Linked DNA regions of Ketobacter sp. MCCC 1A13808. The protein of the gene in region 1 interacts with the protein of each later gene in a pairwise test. Links are inferred from orthologs where the notes say so. Each region holds a gene or a part of one and is shown on either strand. Other genes may lie near its edges.

The links.
Region 2: the proteins of FT643_RS18140 (region 1) and FT643_RS14480 interact in binary tests that used the Escherichia coli proteins (3 or more experiments, as listed by UniProt). The link is inferred for Ketobacter sp. MCCC 1A13808 from one-to-one orthologs.

What each region holds. Positions count from the first base shown.
Region 1 is NZ_VRKW01000012.1:25,651-28,763, forward strand. Bases 184-2,969 are described here. They hold FT643_RS18140 (LytR/AlgR family response regulator transcription factor), read left to right. Parts: upstream 184-1,093; coding sequence 1,094-1,846; downstream 1,847-2,969. Other genes in these bases: FT643_RS18135 (sensor histidine kinase), read left to right, coding at 184-951; hemC (hydroxymethylbilane synthase), read left to right, coding at 1,903-2,838; FT643_RS18150 (uroporphyrinogen-III synthase), read left to right, coding at 2,855-2,969. Outside these bases: more of FT643_RS18135, read left to right, coding at 1-183; more of FT643_RS18150, read left to right, coding at 2,970-3,113. UniProt on the Escherichia coli protein: Member of the two-component regulatory system BtsS/BtsR, which is part of a nutrient-sensing regulatory network composed of BtsS/BtsR, the low-affinity pyruvate signaling system YpdA/YpdB and their respective target proteins, BtsT and YhjX.
Region 2 is NZ_VRKW01000007.1:190,786-193,960, reverse strand. What follows is about bases 38-2,885. They hold FT643_RS14480 (glutamate-5-semialdehyde dehydrogenase), read right to left. Parts: upstream 2,166-2,885; coding sequence 909-2,165; downstream 38-908. Other genes in these bases: FT643_RS14475 (DUF3570 domain-containing protein), read right to left, coding at 2,275-2,885; nadD (nicotinate-nucleotide adenylyltransferase), read right to left, coding at 251-928; rsfS (ribosome silencing factor), read right to left, coding at 38-258. In the rest of the region: more of rsfS, read right to left, coding at 1-37; more of FT643_RS14475, read right to left, coding at 2,886-3,175. UniProt on the Escherichia coli protein: Catalyzes the NADPH-dependent reduction of L-glutamate 5-phosphate into L-glutamate 5-semialdehyde and phosphate. The product spontaneously undergoes cyclization to form 1-pyrroline-5-carboxylate.

The DNA.
Region 1 (3,113 bases):
GTGCTGATCGAAAGCAGCCTGGTGCAATACGACTGGATGAAGCTGGGGCTGGTGTCGCTGTTCGTTCAGTGGGTCGCCTTGAGCAGTGCGGCGCTGTTGTGCCAGATGCGTGATTTTCTGCGCAAGTTAAGGCCCGCCCGTGCCGTGGCCATCAGTTATTTGTTGATCCCGGTGAATACCTGGGTTGTCAGTGTCATTAGCCAGTGGGTGTTTTTTCCGCCGCCGGATGCATCGGCGGTGAGCGTGCTTTACTCCGCTGTGGTGCTTACCAACGTCGCGATCGCCGCCATCGTGGGCGGGTTGGTGATCCGTTATTTTTATCTGCAGGCCATGTTGATTGCCCGGCGCCAGTCGGAATTATTGCACCGGATTCAGGCATTACAGTCCCGCATACGTCCGCACTTCCTGTTTAATAGTATGAATATTCTGGCCAGCCTGATTGAAACCGACCCGCGTACGGCGGAAACCGTAGTCGAGGATTTGTCTGCGCTGTTCCGGGCAAGCCTTAACCATATGGGTAATCAGGTGCCGATTGAAGAGGAATTTGAGCTGTGCAGAAAGTATCTGAATATAGAAAAGCTGCGGTTGGGCAAACGCCTGCAAGTGAGCTGGGAAATACGCTCGGTGCCTAAGCAGGTTAATATCCCCTTATTAACTTTGCAGCCGCTCCTGGAAAATGCCCTTCTTCATGGGGTGCAGCCGGTGCCCAAAGGGGGGCTGGTGGAAATTTTCGCGGGCTATGCTCATGGCGTGTTTGAACTCACCATTACTAACCCGTTTGAGCCCGGTTTGCACACCGGAGCGTCTGAGGGCAATCATATGGCGCTGGAGAACACCCGTAATCGCTTGGCGGCGCTTTATGGAGAGCGTGCCAAACTTACCGGCTATCCGGAAGGCGGCCGTTATATCACCCGGCTCTCCTATCCATATCCTCTCAAAGCGACGCCATAGCCCGTATACACCGGGTCTTAAAAGGTTGACGCAATGCGCTATTTTCGTGCTCTAATCGTGCTAAGGTAATAATATTTGATGTGCCCTGCTGACTCTCCCGGCGACAATAATGAACAATAAAGAGGAGAAGTGAGGTCAGATGATCCGAGTATTAGTTTGTGATGATGAGCCTTTGGCTCGCGACCGTATGCGACGTATGTTGGAGCGTATCCCGGCTACTTTGTGCGTCGGTGAAGCTGAAAATGGTCAGGAGCTGTTGGAACGGGTGCCCTCTGTTTACCCGGATATTATTTTACTGGATATTCGAATGCCGGGAATGGATGGCCTGCAGGCCGCGTCGCGACTGTCGGAAAGTGACAGCCCGCCCGCCATTATTTTCTGTACTGCCTATGATGAACACGCGATTGCCGCGTTTAAAGTCAATGCGGTTGATTATTTGCTGAAACCGGTGCGTCAGGAAGATTTGGAAAAAGCCCTTAGCAAGGCGGGGCGAGTGAATAAAGCCCAGATGCTGGCCGTAAGACGTGAAACCGGCGTGGCTCAACCAGAGCAAGCCAATGCCAAAGAACGTGAATATATCAGTGTGCGAAGCCGCAAGGGCATCGATCTGATTGCGGTTGCCGATGTTCGTTATTTCCTGGCGGACCAGAAATACGTCACTGTGCGTCATAGCCAGGGGGAAACCCTGCTGGATGAAACGCTGAAGGAATTGGAAACCGAGTTCGGCGATCGCTTTTTACGGGTACATCGCAATGCGCTGGTTGCGCTCAGTTACATCGAAGCGCTGGAACACAAGGGCAACCAGTTTTATCTGCGGATTCAGGGTGTTGAAGAACGGCTGGCGGTAAGCCGCCGGCACGCCTCGTCGGTTAAAAAGCTGTTGCAAAGCCTTTGATGAATCCCCTGTTCTGATGTGATAGGGTTCAGCCTTTATTTTAGAGGCACCCTTTTATGACCCCAAAACTCCTGCGAATTGCGACCCGTCAAAGCCCGTTGGCATTGTGGCAGGCCGAGTCAGTGAAATCCCGGTTGTTGCAGTTCTATCCGGATTTGAAGGTCGAGCTGGTTACCATGAAAACCAGCGGCGATGTGATCCTGGATACGCCTTTGGCCAAGGTGGGTGGTAAGGGGCTCTTTGTAAAAGAGCTGGAACTGGCAATGCTGGAAAACCGCGCGGATATCGCGGTGCATTCCATGAAAGACGTGCCGGTCGACTTTCCGGAAGGGCTTGGGCTGTCGGTAATCTGTGAACGTGAAGATCCCCGTGATGCCTTTGTTTCTAATCAATACGATGGCATTGAAGACCTGCCTCAGGGCGCCATCCTCGGTACCTGCAGTTTGCGCCGTCAGGCGCAGATCAAAGCGCGCCGGCCCGATCTGAAAATTGTCGATCTGCGCGGTAACGTGAACTCCCGTTTAGCAAAGCTGGACGACGGTCAATTCGATGCCATTATTCTGGCAGCAGCCGGATTGCGTCGGTTGGGGTTTGAGGCGCGCATCCGGCGAGCGATGTCCCCGGAGGAAAGTCTGCCTGCCGTGGGCCAGGGTGCCATTGGTATTGAATGTCGCCTGCAGGATGACGACACCCTATCCCTGTTAACGGTGTTGAGTGATGCGGATACCCACTGCCGGGTGATGGCGGAGCGAGGCATGAATACCCGCCTGCAGGGCGGTTGTCAGGTGCCTATTGCCGGCTATGCGGAACTGGAGGGTGATCAACTTTGGTTGCGTGGCCTGGTGGGTGAACCGGACGGCTCCCGTTTGATTTGCCATGAGGTCCGTGGCCACCGGGAACAGGCAGAAGCGCTGGGATATGAGCTGGCTGACGAACTGTTATCTCAGGGCGCGGACCAAATTCTGCAACGACTTTATGAGCAGGGCGCATAATGCAATGCGGTCACCTATGAGCACCCCGCTGCAGGGGAAGACGGTGCTCGTTACCCGGCCTGCGGAGCAAGCCGGCGAGCTTACCCGGTGCCTTGCGGGCGCAGGCGCTGATGTCATCGTACTTCCCACCTTGGAAATTGAGCCCCTTCAACTCGATCCGGCACAACGCAGCCTGATAATGGAACTGGATCGCTACGATTTTGTTATCTGTGTTTCTGCCAATGCGGCCGCGCTCGGGCTATCGGCACTTGCTGATTATTGGCCGCAATGGCCGG
Region 2 (3,175 bases), on another replicon or contig:
GATGTCGCCCAGATCCACCAACACCCATTCGGCGGCTTCTTCGCCTTCGATACCGATGGGGGTGAGACCGGCGTGTTTGACTTTCTCGCGTACGTTCTCGGCAATCGACTTAACATGCCGGTTGGAGGTGCCACTGGCGACGATCATAATGTCGGCAATGCTGGTGAGCGGTTTAACGTCCAGGATCACGATATCTTTGGCTTTCATGTCGTCCAGGGCGTTTATCGCTATGTCTTTTAATGTTTGGGGATCAGTCATTAGATCGGTTGCCGTTCCTGTATCCGTAAAGTTTGTTTTGCTGAATATAGGCCCAAACTGCGTCAGGTAAAAGGAATCGGGGCGTAATTCCTTCCGCAATCTGTTGCCTCAGTTTGGTCGCAGAGATGTCCAGCGCCGTCGTTTCGTGTACGTAGATGCGCCCACCGGCACTTTTCTTCAGCTCATCGGCCGGTGCCTGGAGTTGCTGCAACAGCTGGTACTCGGTGGAGTCGTCTTCCGGCAGTTTATTGCCGGGCCGGTGTGCCACCCAAAGATGGGCCAGCTCCAGAATACGCTGCCACTGATGCCAGCTACAAAATTGATTGAAGGCGTCCATCCCCATAATAAACACCAGCGGGGCATTGGCACCGATCTGATCGCGGATATGGATCAGTGTGGTGATGCTATAGGAGGGTTCATTGCGGGTAATTTCCCAATTATCCACCTCAAATCCCGGTACTCCGATACAGGCCAATTCAGCCATCGTTAGGCGATGCTTGGCGGTGCTGTCCGGGCTTTCCCGATGGGTGGGCATATGGCAGGGAATGAGCCGTACAAAATCCAGCCCCAGGCGGGATTTGGCTTCCCATGCCAGGCGTAAATGTCCGGTGTGAATCGGGTCGAACGTGCCGCCCAGAACGCCGGTAGCGTTAGACGCGGATTTGTCCATCACCCAACACTACGTATTTTTGCGAAGTTAAGCCATCAAGGCCGACCGGGCCGCGGGCATGGATTTTATCCGTGGATATGCCGATCTCGGCCCCCAGACCGTACTCAAAACCATCGGCAAAGCGGGTAGAGGCATTGACCATGACCGAACTGGAATCCACTTCAGTCAGAAAGCGCCGCGCCAGGGTGTAATTTTCGGTGACAATGGTGTCAGTGTGCTGCGAGCTGTAGGTGTTGATATGGTCAATGGCTGCATCCAAATCCGCCACCACACGAATCGCTAAAATCGGTGCCAGGTATTCCGTATGCCAGTCGTCTTCTGTTGCCGCAGTGCAGTCGGGCAGAATCCGGCGGGTCTGTTCGCAGCCGCGCAGCTCAACTGCGTGTTCGGCATAGCGCTCTGCCAGTTTTGGCAAAATCAGGTCGGCCACGGTTTCGTGAACCAGCAGGGTTTCCATCGCGTTGCACACACCGTAACGATGTGTTTTTGCATTCACCGCGATATTAATGGCTTTCTCGGGGTCGGCTTCTGCGTCGATATAGACATGGCAGATGCCATCCAGGTGTTTGATCACCGGAACGCGAGCGTCTTTGCTGATGCGTTCAATCAGGCCTTTACCGCCACGGGGGACGATCACGTCGACGTATTCGGGCAGGGTGATGAGTTCGCCAACGGCGGCACGGTCGGTGATTTCCAGCACCTGCACAGCGGCGGCGGGAAGGCCGGCTTGCTCCATGCCTTGACTGATGCAGCGGGCGATGGCCTGGTTGCTGTTTATGGCTTCTGATCCACCGCGCAGGATTGTGGCGTTACCGGATTTGAGGCACAGGCTGGCGGCTTCAACGGTTACGTTGGGGCGGGATTCATAGATGATGCCGATGACGCCCAACGGTACGCGCATTTTTCCCACCTGAATGCCGGAGGGACGGTATTTCATATCGGTGATTTCGCCCACGGGATCGGGCAGGGCGGCCACCTGGTGCAGGCCTTCGATCATGTTGTCGATACGGGCCGGGGTCAGTTCCAGGCGATCCAGCAAGGCGGCTTCCAGGCCGTTGTTACGGCCATTCTCAAGGTCGGTTTTGTTGGCGGCCATGAGGGCATCGCGTGAAGACTGAATGGCGTCGGCAATGGCCAGCAATGCGCTGTTCTTGGCGCCGGTATTCGCTCTTGCCATCTGGCGTGATGCGGCACGCGCCTGTTGACCCAGTCGGGCCATGTAGGCTTTGACTTCCATGGAATCGGGAACCTGCAGTGTGAAATTCAAATGATAAGCCCTTCATTATACCCAGATTGCGTACGCACTGCCATGCAGGGGCATAATGAAGGATTCAGGGACGCCAAGGTTAGAACCAGGCCGATACGAACAGGCGGATCACAGTCGCGTCGAAGCTGTACTCGGGCTCCTGGCCAGCGGCGTAACCGGTTGCCAGGACATTGCGGAAGTTGTCGTAGTCGTAACTGATTAAATCCCAGGCAATATTGGCAGTACCACGGTCAATCCAGGATGCCCAGCGGGTATCAAATTCGTAGCTCACTTTAACGCCAACGGTATTGCTGGAAAACTCCGACAGCTCCTTATCCCGTGCCATGTAGTTCTGGGAGTCGATACGGGGGAACAAGTCGCTGTAAAATTCCGCCTCACCTTGCTCGTAAATACGGAAATGAATATCGAAAATCCATCGGTCGCCAAGCGGGTGTGTGTAACCCAGATCAAGGTTGTAGGCATCAATATCCCAGGTATCCCGGAATGAGCGGTATTCGAAATTAAGCGCCGCGCGGTAGGGCAGGAAATATTTGCCACGGATGGCCAATGCCTGGGTGGTACGGGTTTCCGGATAGATCTCCGGGGCGTAGCTGTAACCTTTGGGCACCGTGTTGTCTATATAGCGGAACGAACGGTAAGGGTTGTTCAGATAGCCCTGATCGGTAATGGCTTGGTAGGAAAAACCCATCAGCAGGTTCTTGGTCATCACCTGGGTCCAGGTAACCTGATAGCTGTGGCGGCGAATGTCTTCCTGGAACGTAGCATCGGTGCTTTTGCCGACACTGTCATCGCCATAAGCGTAGTTGATACTCAGGGTGCTGAGGTCGCCAAAAAAATCCTGGCTGACGCCGACAAAATAGGTGTCGGCGTCATAATCATTTTCGGTACTGTTACTCAAGCCAGCGGTGATGATGGTTTTATTGAGCAGGTAATCGGCGCTGAGGTCGTATTGGGTGCGCTCTTCGCTGTAGGCGCTGGCC